DNA from 4 places in the Sphingomonas zeicaulis genome. Region 2 is predicted to be linked to each of the others. Evidence: predicted binding sites of a transcription regulator. Region 2 holds the regulator's gene; each other region holds the start of a gene.

Region 1 (4,597 bases), on a different contig from region 2:
GATCCGCACAAGCGGCAACCAGCGCCGCTTCCTGCGCGCCGACATCCGCCGGCTTTCCTTCGCGCTGATCGCGCAGCAGCTTGGATTGTCATTGGGAGAGATCGAGGCGGAACTGGCGACGCTGCCGCATGGCCGCGCGCCGACGCAGGCTGACTGGGCGGCGATCAGCGCGCGCATCCGCGGCGCGATCGACAGGCGCATCGCGATGCTGCAGCGGACACGCGACCGGCTGGACGGCTGCATCGGCTGCGGCTGCCTGTCACTCAGCAATTGCGCGCTCTACAACCCGGAGGATCGCGCCGCGCGCTCCGGCGCGGGGCCTCGCTTCGTGTTGCAGGAGGGCGATCCGCCCGCGGGACGATGACGGTCGCGCCGGAGCGTGCGGCCTAACCGCACTTCCGGTAGCCGAAGCTCGTGCCGCCGCGGTTGAAGCTCAACCGCCGCCCGTCTGCGGAAAGATCGATCGACTGTTCCGCGCGCTCGGTCGTGCCCTCGGCATGGTGGACGATGTCGACCAGCAGCCGGCTGCCGGTGCGCGTCGCCGACTTCACCTCGGACCGGCCCTCATAATAGCCGATCTCGGCGGGGGTCACGACGATGCGCGTCAGCCCCGGCTGCGCGCTGCAATCGCCCGGCTCGATCGCCCAGGTGCCGCGATAGGCCGCCGGAATCGGCCCGGGCGCGGCATCCGCCGGTGTCGGCGCCTTCTCAGGCGCGCCGATCTCGTCGGGCTCGGGCGTGCGGGAGGGCAGCACCTCCGGCGCGGACGGCCGCATCGCCGCGGCATTGTCCTCTCCGGCGACATTGTCGGCGCCCTCCTGCCCCTCCGGCGCGGGCTGGCAGGCGGTCAGCAGGATCAATCCGGCGCTTGAGGGCAGGATCAGGCTTCGCATGGTCAAGGAACGCGTGCCCCGGCGGAAGGCTCCGCCTTGCAGATCGACGCCCTGGTCACCTTCACTCGGGCGCGGCTCTCCTTGCACGCCGGCCGGCTTCTTCTTGATCATCCCTATCCTCTCCTTTTCCGGAGGACATAGCATGGCAGGGAATGTTTGCGCGCCGACGATGAACATTGTCGCATCATTTCGGCAGTGATAATCGTAGCTGCGGCAGGCGATGGTGGGAGAGGGGCTCCATGATGCGTGCAATCACGATGGTCCGTTCGGCTTTGGCGCTGGGTCTTGCGGCGCTTGCCGGCATGGGTGGCAGCGCGCTCGTCGCTCAGAACCGTGATCTGCCCGCCTGCCCATCCAAAATGAGTTCAGGCACTGCGCTCACCTGTACCTGCGCGGCGCGCGATTCCGCTTATGGCCCGGTGTGGGGCACGGACATCTACACCGATGATTCGTCGGTCTGCCACGCAGCCGTCCATGCCGGAATCATCGGCTTCGACGGCGGCGTGGTGACGGTGGTCGCGCAGCCCGGCCGCCAATCCTACGTCGCCAGCGAGCGCAACGGCGTGGTCAGCGATCGGTGGGGGGCCTGGGGCCGCAGCATCGCCTTTCGCGCCGCCAACATCGCAGGCGGTTCGGGCAGCGGTACGCTGCCGCCGCGGCAAAGCGCCGCTGCCTCCTGCCCCGCCGATGCGCGCGGGGTCGGCGGCGCCGGCCTCACCTGCCGCTGCGGCGCCGGCTCTCGCGGTGCCGGGCCGGTCTGGGGCAGCGGGCCCTACACCGCCGATTCCTCGATCTGCAACGCGGCCGTCCATGCCGGCCTGATTTCCGACGATGGCGGCGTCGTGACGCTGCGCAGCGCCCCGGGGCGCGCGAGCTATGCGGGCATGCAGCGCAACGGCGTGAGCACCAGCAATTGGGGCAGCTACGAAAAGAGCTTCCTGTTCGTGCGCTGAGCCGCGCTCAATCGGGAAGTATCAGCGCGCGCGGGGCGCCATATTCCTCGTCCCACGCCGCCCACGCGACGTCGGTCGGCGCGAGGACGAAGTCCTTCACCACCCACCGCCCCTGCTCCCTGGCGAGCAGCGCGTGGATCATGTCGCCGTCCAGCAAACCATCGCGCTGCTGCTGCGCATAGTGGGTTTGCCGGAAGTCGATCGGCTTGCCCGACGGCGTCTGCGGCGTGACCTGTGCGAAGGCATGGCGATCGGTCGCGCGCAAGGTGGTGACGACGAACTTCACCGGCTGGCCGAGATCCTTCGCGATCACCGGGCGCAGCGCGTCGAGCAGGGTCTTGCGCAGGGGATCTGCGGCCGCGACCTCATGGACCTGCGGGGTCGGCGGAGCGGCGATGGCGGGCGTGGCGAGGGCGAGCGCGAGCAGCGCGAGGGATCGGATGAGCATGAAGCGGTGATATCGCGATATGGTCTTGAGGGTCAGCACTTTACGCCCTCGCGCGTGCCCAAGCCGGGAATCTTCACCCAAAGCTTGTCCCGCGCCGCCCCGCACCCCAAGTGGGTCGGAATGCAAGCCCGGCACTTGCCCATTGCGAACAAATCTGGAACAAACTGGCCCCCATGCTGACCCACATTTCGGTGCGCGGTGCGCGCGAGCACAATCTCAAAGGCGTCGACGTGGAGATTCCGCGCGATACGCTGACCGTGATCACCGGGCTTTCGGGCAGCGGCAAGTCCAGCCTCGCCTTCGACACCATCTATGCCGAGGGCCAGCGGCGCTACGTCGAGTCGCTCTCCGCCTATGCCCGCCAGTTCCTCGAACTGATGCAGAAGCCGGATGTCGAGCATATCGACGGGCTCAGCCCCGCCATTTCGATCGAGCAGAAGACGACGAGCCGCAACCCGCGCTCGACCGTCGCCACCGTGACCGAGATCTACGATTATATGCGCCTGTTGTGGGCGCGCGTCGGCATTCCCTATTCGCCTGCCACGGGCCTGCCGATCGCCGCGCAGACCGTCAGCCAGATGGTCGACCGGGTGATGGCGCTGCCGGAAGGCACGCGCTTCTATCTGCTCGCCCCGGTCGTGCGTGGTCGCAAGGGCGAGTATCGCAAGGAACTGGCGGAGTGGCAGAAGGCGGGCTTCACCCGCGTCCGCATCGATGGCGAGTTCCACGACATCGAAGCCGCCCCGGCGCTCGACAAGAAGTTCAAGCATGACATCGAGGTGGTCGTCGACCGCATCGTCGTGCGCGAGGGCATCGAGACGCGGCTGGCGGACAGCTTCGAAACCGCACTGAAGCTGGCCGAGGGGCTGGCCTATGCGGATATGGCGGATGGCACGGTGCCGTCCGGCGATGGCGCCACGGCCACCGGCACGACCAGCGCCGCGCCGAAGAAGATGAAGGGCGCCGGGGTTCCCGACAACCGCATCGTGTTTTCGGAAAAATTCGCTTGCCCGGTTTCCGGCTTCACCATTCCGGAGATCGAGCCACGGCTGTTCAGCTTCAACGCGCCGCAGGGCGCCTGCCCGGCGTGCGACGGCCTGGGCGAGAAATTGCTGTTCGACGAGGATCTCGTCGTCCCCAACCACGCGCTTTCGCTGAAAAAGGGCGCGATCGTGCCTTGGGCGAAGTCCAATCCGCCCAGCCCCTATTATATGCAGGTGCTCGCCAGCCTCGCGCGTGAGTTCGGCTTCAGCCTGGATACGCCGTGGAGCGACCTGCCGGGCGAGGTGCGGCTGATCATCCTGCACGGCACCGGCGGCAAGCCGGTAACCCTGACCTTCGTGGACGGCAAGAAGAGCTACGACGTCCGCAAGCCGTTCGAAGGCGTGATCGGCAACCTCAACCGCCGCATGATCCAGACCGAATCGGCGTGGATGCGCGAGGAGCTGAGCAAGTACCAGGCCTCGCACCCGTGCGAGACCTGCCATGGCGCGCGCCTCAAGCCCGAGGCGCTGGCGGTGAAGGTGGCGATGTCGACGATCGCCGACGTCGTCCGCCTCTCGGTGGTCGATGCGCTCGATTTCTTCTCGACCTTGCTGCCCAAGCTGGGCGAGCAGGCGCAGCAGATCGCCGAGCGCATCCTCAAGGAAATCGTCGAGCGGCTCGGCTTCCTCAACAATGTCGGCCTCGACTATCTCAACCTCGATCGCACCTCGGGCACCTTGTCCGGCGGCGAAAGCCAGCGCATCCGGCTGGCCTCGCAGATCGGCTCCGGCCTGTCGGGCGTGCTCTATGTGCTCGACGAGCCGTCGATCGGCCTGCACCAGCGCGATAACGACATGCTGCTGGCGACGCTGCGCCGGCTGCGCGACCTCGGCAACACCGTGCTCGTCGTCGAGCATGACGAGGATGCGATCCGCACCGCCGATCATGTCATCGACATGGGGCCGGGCGCCGGCGTGCATGGCGGCCAGATCGTGGCGCAGGGCAAGCTGGAGGATATCCTCGCGACCGAGGGCAGCCTCACCGGCGACTATCTTTCCGGTCGCCGCGCGATCGACGTGCCGGAAAAGCGCCGCAAGGGCACCGGCAAGAAGCTGACGGTGCATAACGCCACCGCCAACAACCTCACCGGCGTCACCGCCTCGATCCCGCTCGGCACCTTCACCTGCATCACCGGCGTGTCGGGATCGGGCAAGTCGAGCTTCACCATCGACACGCTCTACGCCGCCTCGGCGCGCGCGCTGAACGGGGCGCGCATCCTCGCCGGCAAGCATGACAAGATCACCGGGCTCGAACATCTC
Region 2 (4,597 bases):
TCGAGGGGCAGGTCGGCCCGGGCCAGGCGGTCCGCATCTTCACTGGTGCGGCGCTGCCCGCGGGTACCGACACCGTGCTGTTGCAGGAAGAGGCGCGGCGCGACGGCGATGCGCTGTGGCTCGATGGCGAGGGGCCGTTGCGCAGGGGTGCGCATATCCGCCGCGCCGGTTCGGACTTCCTTGGCGGTGATGTGCTCATCGAAGCCGGCGTGCGGCTGGGACCGGCGCAACTCGGCCTTGCGGCGATGAGCGGTCACGGCCACCTGCAAGTCCGCCGCCGCGTGCGCGTCGCGACCGTCTCGACGGGCGACGAATTGGCACCGCCGGGAGCACCGTTGGTGGAGGGCGTATTGCCAGCCTCAAACGGCCCGATGCTGCGCGGACTGCTTGCGGGGCTTCCCGTCGAGATCGTCGACCTCGGCATATTGCCCGACCGGCTCGACGTGCTGGCGGGCGCATTCCGCGCGGTCGAGGCCGACATCCTCGTGACCACCGGCGGCGCATCGGTCGGCGATCATGACCTTGTTCGCCCCGCGCTGATCGCCGCCGGTGCCGAAATCGATTTCTGGCGGATCGCGATGAAACCGGGCAAGCCGCTGATGGCGGGGCGGCTCGGCACCGCCGTTGCACTCGGCCTGCCGGGCAATCCGGTCTCCGCATTTGTTACCGCCAGCCTGTTCCTGGCCCCCCTGGTCGCGGCGCTTTCCGGCGCGGCGCGGCCCGCGCCCGTCCCGCTGCCGGGCATTCTCGGTGGCGACCTGCCGGCGACGGCCAATCGCGCCGAATATGTGCGCGCGGCCATCATTGACGGGCGGCTGGTTCCGGGCGCGACGCAGGACAGCGCCGCAATGCGTGCGCTTGCCCGCGCCGACGCCCTGATCGTTCGCGAGGCTCATGCCAACCCCGCACAAATCGGCGAGTCGTGCTTGTTCCTGCCACTCGCTTGACACCTTTTGTTCCGCGGGTTACGCGTTCGCCATTCGTTCCTTTGGAAGGTGCTGGCGATGTTGACCCGCAAGCAGCATGAGCTGATCTGCTTCATCCACGACCGTCTCGCCGAGACCGGTGTGTCGCCGTCGTTCGAGGAGATGAAGGAGGCGCTGGACCTCAAGTCCAAGTCCGGCGTTCACCGCCTGATCAGTGCGCTTGAGGAACGCGGCTTCCTGCGCCGCCTCGCCAACCGCGCCCGCGCGCTCGAAGTCGTCAAGATGCCCGAGCGTGCCGAGCGCAAGCCGGCCGCGGCGGCCCCCGCCCCGGCGGTAGCGCCTGCCAAGGCTCCGGCCCGCGCGCTTCCGATCGCCGCGAACGACGTGATCGAGATTCCGCTCCATGGCCGCATTGCCGCCGGCGTGCCGATCGAGGCGATGGAGAGCGATCGCATGCTCTCGGTGCCCGCCGCACTTCTCGGCACCGGCGATCATTATGCGCTGGAAGTCTCCGGGGATTCGATGGTCGAGGCCGGCATCCTCGATGGCGACTATGCACTGATCCGCCGCACAGACGTCGCCCGCGACGGCGAAATCGTCGTTGCACTGGTCGAAGACGCTGAAGCGACGCTCAAATATTTCCGCCGCGAAGGCTCAATGGTCCGCCTCGATCCAGCGAACCGCGCTTATGATCCGCAGCGTTACGCGCCGGACCAGGTGCGGATCCAGGGCAAGCTGGCCGGGCTGCTACGCCGCTATCATTGATGGGGTTTAACTCCCTCCCTTCAGTGAAGGGTTGGGGTAAGGCAGATCGAGCGCGGCGCGATCAGCAGAATATGCAGCATCGCGATGCTGAACTGGCTCTCCGCTTGGCGCGATTTCCCCTCTCCCCCGCCCTCTCCCCAGAGGGGGAAGGGAGTGGTACGGCGGCAACCTGAAGGCACGAGCAATCCGTGCCGCGTGGAGAGACGATGCCCATTCGCCTGTTCGACTATTGGCGGTCATCCGCCAGCTATCGCGTTCGCATCGCCCTGAACCTCAAAGGCATCGCCTATGAGCGGGTGGCGGTCGATCTGCTGGCGAGCGAGCAACGCTCATCCGCGCATTTGGCACGCAACCCGCAGGGCTTTGTACCAACGCTTGAGATCGACGGGCTCGAACTGACCCAGAGCTTGGCGATCATCGACTATCTCGACGCCAACTATCCCGATCCGCCGATGGTCTCGAAGGATCCCGCGCGCCGCGCGAAGACGCTGGCGCAAGCGCTGATGATCGTCGCCGATATCCATCCGCTCACCAACCTGCGCGTGCTCAAGCATCTCAAGCGCGAATTCGACATCGACGACGTTGCGCGCGACGACTGGTATCGCCACTGGCTGCGTGAGGGACTGCTCGCGCTCGAAGCATCCGCCGTCGGATCCGGGCGCTTCCTCGGCGGCGACGCGCCCGACATGGCCGACGTCTGCCTTGTCCCCCAGATGTATAATGCCCGCCGCTTCGCGCTCCCGCTCGACGATATGCCGACGCTCGTCCGCATCGATGCCGCCGGGCAGGAAATCGAGGCATTCGCCGCGGCGCATCCGGATCAGGTCAAGTAGCGCGCGGGGATACTTGATCCGGGGCGGCACCGGTGGGAGAGGGGCGGCATGACCGACGAGGAAGCCGCAGCCGAACTCGCCCATCTCGCCAGCGAGATCGCCCACCACAACCGCCTGTATCATGATCAGGACGCGCCGGAGATCAGCGACGCCGATTATGACGCGCTGATCCGGCGTAACACGGCGCTGGAGGCGGAATTCCCGCACCTGATCCGCGACGATTCACCGTCGCGGCTGGTCGGCGCGCAAGCGACCGGTGTGCTCGCCAAGGTAACGCATGCGCGTGCCATGCTCAGCCTCGAGAACGCCTTCGACGATGCCGACGTCATAGAATTCGTGCTCCGCGTCCGCCGTTTCCTCGCGCTCGGCGAGGGCGATCGCGTTGCGCTGACCGCGGAGCCCAAGATCGACGGCCTCTCCTGCTCGCTGCGCTACGAGAAGGGCCGGCTGGTGCTCGCCGCGACCCGCGGCGACGGCCAGATCGGCGAGGACGTAACGCCCAACGTCCGCACCATCGCCGATATTCCCGAACAACTGCCCGACGGCGTACCGGACGTGTTCGAGGTCCGCGGCGAGGTCTATATGGCCAAAGCCGATTTCGCCGCACTCAATGCGCGCCTGCTCGCCGAGGCCGGCGATCCGGAGAAGGCGCGCCAGTTCGCCAATCCGCGCAACGCCGCCGCCGGATCACTGCGCCAGAAGGATGCGGCGATCACCGCCACACGCCCCCTGCGCTTTCTCGCCCATGGCTGGGGCGAGGTGTCGGCGCTGCCCGCAGAAACTCAGCATGGCGTGATGCGCGCAATCGAAAGCTGGGGGCTGCCGGTCAGCGACCTGCTCGTCGAATGCGTTCAGGTGGAAGCCGCGCTCGCGCATTACCGTCGCATCGAGGCACAGCGCGCAGACCTGCCGTTCGACATCGACGGCGTCGTCTACAAGGTCGACCGGCTCGACTGGCAGCAGCGGCTGGGCTTCGTCGCCAAGGCGCCGCGCTGGGCGATCGCGCACAAATTTCCCGCCGAACGCGCGCAGACGACGTTGCGCGCGATCGACATCCAGGTCGGCCGCACCGGCAAGCTCACGCCTGTCGCGCGACTTGAGCCGGTGACGGTGGGCGGCGTCGTCGTCACCAACGCGACATTGCACAATGCCGACGAGATCGAGCGGCTGGGCGCGCGGCCGGGCGACCGCGTCGTCGTCCAGCGGGCGGGCGACGTCATCCCCCAAATCGTCGAGGTTCTGACCCGCAACGAGGACCGTCCCGTCTTCATTTTCCCCTCCCACTGCCCCGCCTGCGGGTCTGACGCGGTGCGCGAGGAGGGCGAGGTCGACATTCGCTGTACGGGCGGGCTGATCTGCCCGGCGCAGCGGGTCGAGCGGCTGCGCCACTTCGTGTCGCGCGCCGCGCTCGACATCGAGGGGCTCGGCGGCACGACGATCGAGAGCTTTTTCAACGACGGGCTGATCGAGTCTCCCGCCGACATCTTCCGCCTGCACGAGAAGCGCGCCGAATTGCTGGAGCGGGAACGCTGGGCGGAAACCTCGGTCGACAATCTTATCAAGGCGATCGACGAGCGCCGCAATGCGCCGCTCAACCGCGTGCTGTTCGCGCTCGGCATCCGCCATGTCGGCGTGTCGACCGCGCGCGATCTCGCGCGCCGCTATCGCTCGTTCGAAACCTTCATGGCGATGATCGAGGCCGCGCGCGCAGCGCGCAGCGGGCTGGAGCCAACCCCGGCCGAGCCCGAACGCAAGTTCGTGATCCGTCGCGACAAGGCGACCGTTGCTGCGATCGACACCGCCGGCATCGGCCCCGAAGTCGCCAACGCGCTGCTCGACTTCTTCGACGAGGCGCACAACCGGGACGTGATCGACGCGCTGCGCGCCGCCGGCCTTTCTCCGTCGGACGTGGTCCACGAAACCCGCGCCTCCGAGGTCAGCGGCAAGACGGTGGTGTTCACCGGCACGCTGGAGACGATGAGCCGCGACGAGGCCAAGGCGCAGGCGGAGGCGCTCGGCGCCAAGGTCTCGGGTTCGGTCTCGGCCAAGACCGATCTCGTCGTTGCCGGCCCC
Region 3 (4,597 bases), on a different contig from region 2:
AGGATCGCGATGACGCCTTCCGACCACGGCTCCAGATCATGCCAGTGCAACAGGCATCCACCTTTGCCGGCACGCGTCTTGCCCACGGTGAGCAGCCGCGTCACCCGCGACCATGCGGCGCGGTCCGTCGGGTAGAGGATCAGCCGTCGACCACAGGACAGATCGACGCGGGCGCCAGCAATCGAACGCACCCCAGTGATCTTCTGCGCTTCCCAGGCACGGACCACCCCGGCAACCGTGCCGATGTCGGCGACACCAAGCGCCGGATAGCCGAGCAGTGCCGCGGCCGAGAACAGTTCCTCCGGGCTCGAGGCGCCGCGCAGCAGCGAAAAATGGGTGAGCAACTGAAGCTCGACATAGGGGGTCACGCGAAGACTCCGTGCAGCCACCAGCTGAGATCGCCGGTCTGGTCGTCCACGCCATCGCCGCGACGAAACAGCCAGTAGCGGCCGCCCTCCTCGTCCTCGACACGATAATAGTCCCGTACCGCCCAGACCTCGCCCTCGCGGCGCCACCACTCTCCATGGATGCGCTCGGGCCCATCGCCGGCGACAACGCGGTGCTGGCGGCCGCGCCACTCGAAGCGGCGTGGCGGCTGGTCGGGCAGCAGGGCGATCACGCCCGACAGTGGCTCAGGTCGTTCGAAGAGCCGGGCGGGCCGACGCCACCCCGGCCAGTCTCCTGGCACCGCCACCGGGTCCGCGCGGGTCACGGCGCGCTCCGGTACATGGCTGGGCAGGGGGGCCATGCGGAACACGGCCGCACTGCCGATGCGACCGGCGACGACGTCGACAAGCCGGGCAGGGTCACGGGCGATCGTATCGCCCGCCAGCACGGCGCCGAGGTCGACGGCGTCGAGCGGCTCGGTATGCGGGGCTTCCAACCGGAATTGCTCGATGCCAAGCCCGGGATCGATCCGTTCGATCCTGAGCCTGAACAGCCGCAGCAGATGCGCGACATCGCGGGAGGGACGCGATGTGCCGATCGCAACCAGCTGTTCGCCGCCGTCGACGCGCAGGCAGGTGAGGCGGAGTGCCCTTGCGCCAAGGCCTCGCGCCTGCAGCACCGCGGCGAGGTCGTGCAGCAAATCCTCCATCACTTGCGCGAGGGCTTCAGCGGTGCCGATCGGCTCGAGCAGCCGTCTTTCGGCGCTCGGGATCGTCGGATCCGCGCGCGGCGTGATCGGCTCAGCTATGGCGCCGAGCGCCTGGTCGAGCCGGGTGAGGGCGGCGAGACCGAGCCGGCGCGCGAGGGGCGCGCGCGCCACCGGCAGCAGATCCGCCACCTTCTCGAACCCGAACCGCCGCGCAGCGCCGAGTGCGGCTGCATCCAGTCGCAGCGCCGTAAGTGGCAATGGCGAAAGCGCGGCTAGGGTGCCCCCGCGCGGTACGATGATAAGATCCTCACGTCCTGCATGGGACAGCGCGTGCGCAGCTCCCGGCGTGTCGGCAATGGCCAGTCGCGCCGTGTAGCCTGCCCTGCGGCAGAAAGCTGCCAGCCGACGGCAGAAACGCTCCTCGCCACCGTGGAGATGATCGCAGCCGGTCAGGTCGAGCCAGAGTCCGTCGGCGGTCGCCGCCGCGATCGGCGACCAGCGCCGCACCGCCTGCAGCGCGAGGCGATCGAGCAGCGTGGCGTCGGCGAGCGGATCATGGGGCCGGACATCGAGATCGGCGACCAGCGCACGCGCATGGGTTGCGGCCATGCCGACATGGATGCCAAGCGCCATCGCAGCGGCGCAGGCGGCGACCACCTCATCGCGCCGCCCGACTTTTCCGATGAGGGCAAGAGGCGCGTGCCCGGTGCTGGCCGTACCGCCCGCGGCATCATGCGGCATGTGTTGACCGGACCGCCTGAACGGGTGGCTGGCACCTTCCGATCGCCGGCCGAGCTCCCGCATCGGAGGCTGGGCATGCGTCGGCAGCGCCGCGATCTGTTCCTCGATATCGGCGCGGCTCTGAACGCCGTCGCGCGCCCAACGCGCACCGGGCCGCCAGCCACCGCCGCGGGGAACCGAGCATGCGCCAGGATCATCATCAACGGGAAGCTGAAGAGGCGTGCGCTCAGGCAGCCGCAAGGCGGCCCGTTCCTGCCGTCTCAGCCGCTCGATGGGCAGATACGGCAGGAACAGCGAGACGACCCGTCTCATCGCATCCCTCCACGAGCATGGAAAAGGGCTGGCCGTTGCGCTGCCGGACAAGCACCAGAGACCAGCGCGCCCGCCCAACGCCGGCAACCGCCAACCGCGCGGAGGGCGCGCTGCCAACGCGCCAGCGCGTCCAGGCCGCCGAAGGCTCTGTGAACGGGTCGATTGCCCTTCGGCGCTGCCGCCGCAACAGCAGCACCGGAAAATCGGCTTCAGCCGCGGCCAGCTGCAGGCGGCGCGTCGCCACCATCGACACCTTGCTGGCTTCCGCGACGACGGCTGACGGCGTGCCGTCGCGCACGGCATCCTCCACGACGGCAAGCAGTGCCGCATCGTCGCGCGGTTGTGCGTGAATGACGTCGGCCGCGCACAGTCCGGCCTGCGCCAACCCTGGCGCGTAGAGATCGTTGCGGCAGCTTACCCAGAGCACGGGCGCGCGGACGCTACGTGCCTCGCGCGCAGCGATGCCGGCAAGGAACAACGTCGCGGCGGCATCATCGGCGAGCGAAGCGGTGGAGGGCGCGACCTCGTGCAGCGCGCCAGCGCGCAGTCCGCCGCCCAGGCGGCTATCCAGTGTCTCCACGTGGAATGGCAGCGACCGGCAATCAGCTGTCGATGTCGCGATGACGCGCAGCTGCGCCAGGGCGGTAGGGGAGGGCTGAGGGACGGCGTTCATGCTGATCTAGACTCGGGATGTTCCTTATATGTTCCATCGTGAGTGCGCCGGGGTCAAGCCTGTGAATCGCGCCGGCATGGAGGCGCCTTTACCGGCGGGCGACGAACGGATTGAAAGCCCTCAGAAGAATCGTCCAGCACGCTGAGGTTGCTGCTTGGGCGCGCGACATAGAACGGGCGCGGATTTACGCTAAGCGGCAGCGGTTCGGAGATCGGCTAGCGGGAAGCCTCAGCTGAGCCAGTCGGTCGGCGCGGTGACCGCTGTTAGGCGCTGATTTCAGGACCCCGGCCGTCCGGAGGTGGCGCATAGCGGACGCCACGCATGATCATTGCGCCGCGGCAGATCACGCCTACTTGCGGACATCCGCGGCTTGGTCGCATACAGTGCCGATGGCACAAGTCCCTTCCAAGTCAGAGCGAATGGAACTTCGTCGTGTCACGGGCAGCAGAGCCTTACCTAAATCGACACCGGTCCCTTACCACCGGGGGCCAGCTTGTCTTTGGCCGCACGCCTTTTTCGAGTGTCAGAAGTCATGGAAGCTGCCGGACGAGGCGACGGGCAAGTGCCCGGAATGTAAGGGCGCACTCCACTGGATGGGGCGTGCGTTTAAGGTGCCGAAGAAGTCCGATCACGAACAGTGGGCTAAGGTTCGAGCTCTGTGGTTTGCCGGATTTCGCTTTGTGAGCCACACCCGCTGGCAAGAAGCGCAGGCGTTTCCGGAGCGACTGCGCGAGGTTGACGAGTTCGTCCGCCAAAATCCGCGACACCCGTTCCGCATAGCGGAACCGATCGGCAGCTAACCAACGTGTCGCGCCGGCTGTCGGTTGGGCGGGAAGCCCGCACCGCCTCAGTTAGCACTGTTTGGGCCATGATCGACGACTGCTTTCAGGCACGTGGGAAATGCGCGGCCATAGCGGATGCTGGCGCTAAGCGGACGTAAAGCGTGTGAATGAAACAGCTGCTGTTCGCGCCACACTATCGGCCATCGATTCGCGAAAGACATAAGGTCAGACGTGGCCCTTCGATGTCTCTGAGCCCGACGTCGATCCCTCTGTGGGGCAGCACGTACGCCAACGCATCGCGCGTAATATCGGCGCCTAGGCTGGCACCGATAATGCGTGGATCGGCAACAGTGCGGCACCCAACGTGATCGGCGATCCGCCTAGCGTGGATACTTGCAGGGGTGGCCGGCGATCGCCAACGGTAGTGACGAGATCCGCCCGGTCCAGACGTTCGGCGAGGCCATCGAGAATGGCGGGCGCCAGGGTACCGGCGAGCACGATGGCACCCGGATCGAGCCAGACGAAGGCGGTATTGCAAACGATCTGAAGTTGCTCGGCCGCGCGATCGAGCCATGTGGCGATGATGGGCCCCTGATCGGGTGCGTCCGGATCGATGTCCGTGACCGATGCGAGATCACACCCGTCCGCGCGGAGCATTGCCAGCAGATCGAGCGGACTGGGGCGCGGCAGGTCGCCGGGAAACAGGCAGCCGATCTCGCCCGCGACGCCGAACTGGCCGCGGACGAGCCGGCCATCCACGATCACGCCCGCACCGATACCGAAACCGAGCAGCAGCACGACGACTGTCGAGAAATCACGCACGAACCCACCGAGATAATATTCGGCGATGGCCGCCGCATTGGCGTCGTTCTCGATCCACAATGGCCAGTCGAATTCGTCGAGGAACTGCTGGCGGAGCGGGACATTGCGCCAGGCGGGCAGCACGTCGACCACATTCCAACGGTCGCCTGCGGCCGATAGGGACGGGCCGGG
Region 4 (4,597 bases), on a different contig from region 2:
ACCGAAGCCGATCGTGGTGGCGACCGCCGCCGCAGCCGCGCCACCCGACAGATCGATGATGCTGATGCCGCCGACCGGATTGTTGGCGACCGTCACCGCTTCACCCTCATTGGCGACAAGCAGCTTGCTGCCGTCGGGCGTGAAGGTGAGCTGGTCGGGCAGCACGCCGACGGTGATCGTCTTGATCAGGCTGTTGTCCGCGGCGTTGAACAGCGCGACATGGCCGGGCTGGCCGGGAGTGACGCTTTCATAGCCGACCGCGATGATGCCGTTCTTTGCGGCAACCGCATTGACGCCGCCGGCCTTGTAGTCGGGCAGCCCTGCGAGCGAAATCGCGGCTTCGTTGACCAAAGTGCCCTGCGCTGTGACGGTTGCGACGTTGATCGCATCGCCGTTGATGTTGGTGGCGTAGACCTTGCCGTTGACGAAGGCGGTGCTTTCGGCGCCCGGCGTCATCCCCTGGATGGAACCGAGGCGGACGAGCACGATGTCATCGGTCGCGGTCGGCGTGGTGGTGCTGCCCTGCAGCGATTCCGCCGCGTCGTAGACGTTGATGCCGCCGATCGAGAGGCCGTAATCATCGTTGAGGATCGTGCCGGTCGCCGCCGCGCCCGCTGGGGTAATCGTCACGTCGCTGCCCAGCGTGTTGGTCGCGCCGGTCAGCGTGAGCGTGAAGGCTTCGGTCGCCTCGATCTGGGTATCGCCGCTGATCGTGATGGTGACCGTCGCCGAATTGGCGCCGGCGGCGATGCTGCCGCTGAAGCCGGTCGGCATCGTGCCGCCGAAGTCGGCCGCATCGGTGGTGCCCGCCTCGAAACTGCCGGTGAAATCAATCTGGCCGCTGGAGCCGCCGGTGCGGACCACGGTGAAAGTCAGCACCTTGGTGCCGTCATTGCCCTCGGCGATGCTCACCGCGGCGGCGGCGAAGCCCACGGCTTGCGCCGGCTCGGCACCGAGGATGAAGCCGCCGAGATCGAACGGCAGATCCGGCGCGGTGCCGTCACCCGACTGGTCGCCGGAACCGTCCTGCGTCGTCCAATTGGCGACATCGTTGATCACCGCGGCATAGTCTGCATAAATCGCCTGGCCCGAGCGCGGGCCGGTGAACACGGCGATGTCCTCGCCCGGATTGGCGCCGCCATTGCTGAGATCGATCGCGGTCTCGCCGACGACGAGGCCGGTGCCCTCCAGCGTGCCGCCCGACTGGGTAAAGCCGTCATTGGCGATCGCGGCGAGGAAGGCGGTCGGCGCGAAGGGCGCGCCGACATAGGCGTAGACAATCTCGCCATCGCTGCCGAGGCCGCTGCCGCCAGTGACGGTGCCCAAATTGCTGACGGGCGTGCCGCCGAAATTGTTGATGGTGACGACAGTGCCCGGCGCGATGTCTCCGGTGGCGGTCCACGCCGCCTGCCCTTCGCCGGTATTGAACGCGGTGCCCTGCCACTCCTGATCGTTGAAATAGATCACGGTGCCCGCCGGAATCGTCTCCAGCGCGACAAAGGCGAGGTCATCATTGCCGTCGGCACTGAATCCGACGAACGCGATCGAACCGGCAACAAGCACCATAGGTCATCCCCTTGTATCACACGAGGATGACCGGCTTTTTGGCATCGCCCCCCATCCCCACCCGGTGTCGGGCGTAGGAGCCGCACGTTGCGAATTGGCGGAGTTTTTGTGACGGATCCGCGTCAGCTGCGTTGCGGGCTCAAGCCGCTGTCGCGAGCGTTTCGCGCGCCAGCGCCAGCCGCGGAATCGCCGCGTCCAGCGTTGCATCAGTCTTGGCGAAACACAGGCGCGCGACGTGGCGAACCGCATCCTCGGTATAGAAGGCCGAGATCGGAATCGCGGCGACGCCAAACTCGCGCACCAGTCGCTCGCAGAAGGTGACGTCGTCGAGATGGATGCCGGAGGCGATGAGGTCGACCGACAGGAAATAGGTGCCGGCACTCGGTAGCACCGACCAGCCAGCCGCGGTCAGGCCATCGCTCAGCCGATCACGCGAGCGTGCAAAATCTGCGCGCATCGCGGTGAAATAGCCATTTTCCTTGCCTAGGCCATAGGCGACACCCGCTTGCAGATTGGGCGGCGTGGTAAAGGTGAGGAACTGGTGCGCCTTGGCGATCACGCGGGTGATCGCCGGCGCGGCGCAGGTCCAACCGACCTTCCAGCCGGTCATCGCGAAAATCTTGCCGCCCGATCCGATCTTCACCGCGCGGTCGCGCAAGCCCGGCACGCCGAGGATCGACTGGTGCGCGCGGCCATCGAACACCACATGTTCCCACACCTCGTCGCTCACCACCACCGCGTCGGACGCAACGACGAATCCCGCGAGCAGGGCGAGATCCTCCGCCGGCACCACGGTAGCGCTGGGATTGATCGGATTGTTGAGGATCACCAACCTTGTCTTCGGGGTGAAGGCCGCCTCCAGCGCCTCGCGGCTGATCCGCCATTCGGGCGGCTGAAGTGTCACGAAGCGCGGCACGCCGCCGGCGCGCAGCACCAGCGGCAGATAGGCATCATACATCGGCTGGATCAGCACCACCTCGTCACCCGGGGTGACCAGCGCCAGGATAGCGGCGGCCAGCGCCTCGGTCGCGCCCGAAGTCACGATCACCTCCTGCTGCCAGTCGAGATCGACCGCATGATGCCGGCGATAATGATCCGCCACCGCCTGCCGCAGCAAGGTCAGCCCCGGCATCGGCGGATATTGGTTGCTCGCCTCACTCAGCGCCCGGGCCGCCTGGGCAATCACATCCTCGGGACCGTTCGTGTCGGGGAAGCCCTGACCGAGGTTGATCGCACCGGTCTCACGCGCAAGCGCGGACATATGCTCGAAGATGGTGGTCGGCATGTTGGCGTAGAGCGGGTTCATGACCGGCGCTTGTGGAGAAGCGCCATCACCGGCGCAAGCGCCGTGCAAAGTACCGGTGTTGATCAAGGTTATGCGGTGCGTGGCTGGACTTGCCCGCCCCAAGAACATATATTGAACGTATGGCGCAGTTGAGTATCGCCCAAAAGCTGGAAATCCTTGCCGATGCGGCAAAATATGACGCGTCCTGCGCGTCGTCCGGCACAACCAAGCGCGACAGCAAGGGTGGCAAGGGCATAGGGTCCACCGAAGGCATGGGCATCTGCCATGCTTATGCGCCCGATGGGCGGTGCATTTCGCTGTTCAAGATCCTGCTGACCAACAGCTGCGTGTTCGATTGCCATTATTGCATCAATCGCAAGAGCTCGAACGTGCGGCGGGCGCGCTTCACGGCGCGCGAGGTCGTCGATCTGACGCTCTCCTTCTACCGCCGCAATTATATCGAGGGTTTGTTCCTCTCTTCCGGCATCATCCGATCCTCCAACTATACAATGGAGCAGATCGTCGAGGTCGCGCGGTCGCTGCGCGAAGATCATGATTTCCGCGGCTATATCCATCTCAAGACGATTCCCGATGCGGATCCCGAACTGATCCATCAAGCGGGCCTTCACGCCGACCGCATCTCGATCAATGTCGAGCTGCCCACCACCGGCGGGCTCAAGCGCCTGGCCCCGGAGAAATCCGCCGCGCGTATCGATGGCGCGATGGCGGGAATGAAGCGCGCGATCACCGACGCCGGCGATGCATCCCGCCGCTACAAATCGGCGCCGCGCTTCGCGCCCGCGGGCCAATCGACGCAGATGATCGTCGGTGCGGATGCCGCGCATGACGGCGATATCGTCCGCCGGGCGAGCAGCCTCTACCAGACGCATGATCTGCGCCGCGTCTATTATTCAGCGTTCAGCCCGATCCCGGATGCCAGCACCATCCTGCCGCTCAAGCGCCCGCCGTTGATGCGCGAGCATCGCCTCTACCAGTCCGACTGGCTGATGCGCTTCTATGGCTTCACCCCCGACGAGGTGGTGTCGGCGACCGGCGATGATGGCATGCTGCCGCTCGACATCGATCCCAAGCTCGCCTGGGCGCTCAAGTTTCGCGAGAGTTTCCCGGTCGACGTCAATCGCGCGCCGCGGGAGGCGCTGCTGCGCGTGCCGGGGCTCGGCACCAAGGCGGTGGATGCGATCCTTACCGCGCGGCGCTGGCGGCGGTTGAGCCTGGCGGATGTCGGCCGGCTGACTGTGTCAATCAACAAGATCCGACCGTTCGTCGCCGCCGACGACTGGCGGCCGGTCAGGCTGACCGACCGGGCCGACCTGCGCCAGCGCCTCGCCCCACGCGCCGAGCAGATGGAATTGTTTGCGGCCTGATCCGATGTTCCGGGTCGATCTTTCCTCACCCGACGATTTCGAAGGCTGGCGCGGCGCGGCGCGGGCGCTGGCCGGCGCGCGGGTGCCGACGGGTGCGGTTCAGTGGCAGACCGACGAGACGCCCACCGATCTCTTCGCCGAGGCGCAGCCATTGCCGCCGCCGGGCGCCCCCTTTGCGGTACCGCGCAGCTTCGTGAACCTTGCCGAAAGCGTCGTCCTCCACCGCGACCCTGCGCGCTTCACGCTGCTCTACGCCGTGCTGCTGCGCATTCGCGATGGCGGGCCGGGGATCGAGGATCATGCCGATCCGGTGGTCCGGCGGCTGGAGGTAATGGCCAAGCAGGTCCGTCGCGACATTCAC

Evidence for each region. Region 2 encodes LexA, which represses DNA repair genes until DNA is damaged. Its sites were predicted from a motif close to GTTCCNCNCTTGTTCT; they were not measured.
Region 1: the regulator LexA is predicted to act here: its motif matches at 2,440-2,455, upstream of uvrA (excinuclease ABC subunit UvrA).
Region 3: the regulator LexA is predicted to act here: its motif matches at 2,842-2,857, upstream of FHS96_RS28745 (ImuA family protein).
Region 4: the regulator LexA is predicted to act here: its motif matches at 2,974-2,989, upstream of FHS96_RS26545 (putative DNA modification/repair radical SAM protein).

What each region holds. Positions count from the first base shown of each region.
Region 1 covers NZ_JBNPXQ010000002.1:302,926-307,522, reverse strand. The annotation lists gene soxR (redox-sensitive transcriptional activator SoxR) at 1-364, shown strand, start outside; gene FHS96_RS10570 (hypothetical protein) at 387-1,004, opposite strand; gene FHS96_RS10565 (LCCL domain-containing protein) at 1,133-1,846, shown strand; gene FHS96_RS10560 (hypothetical protein) at 1,854-2,294, opposite strand; gene uvrA (excinuclease ABC subunit UvrA) at 2,468-4,597, shown strand, end outside.
Region 2 covers NZ_JBNPXQ010000007.1:158,240-162,836, forward strand. The annotation lists gene FHS96_RS21000 (molybdopterin molybdotransferase MoeA) at 1-947, shown strand, start outside; gene lexA (transcriptional repressor LexA) at 1,005-1,691, shown strand; gene maiA (maleylacetoacetate isomerase) at 1,898-2,524, shown strand; gene ligA (NAD-dependent DNA ligase LigA) at 2,573-4,597, shown strand, end outside.
Region 3 covers NZ_JBNPXQ010000018.1:8,252-12,848, forward strand. The annotation lists gene FHS96_RS28735 (error-prone DNA polymerase) at 1-368, opposite strand, end outside; gene FHS96_RS28740 (DUF6504 family protein) at 365-2,149, opposite strand; gene FHS96_RS28745 (ImuA family protein) at 2,064-2,822, opposite strand; gene FHS96_RS28750 (ROK family transcriptional regulator) at 3,920-4,597, opposite strand, start outside.
Region 4 covers NZ_JBNPXQ010000012.1:27,485-32,081, forward strand. The annotation lists gene FHS96_RS26535 (choice-of-anchor I family protein) at 1-1,566, opposite strand, end outside; gene FHS96_RS26540 (aminotransferase) at 1,706-2,872, opposite strand; gene FHS96_RS26545 (putative DNA modification/repair radical SAM protein) at 2,992-4,236, shown strand; gene FHS96_RS26550 (UdgX family uracil-DNA binding protein) at 4,241-4,597, shown strand, end outside.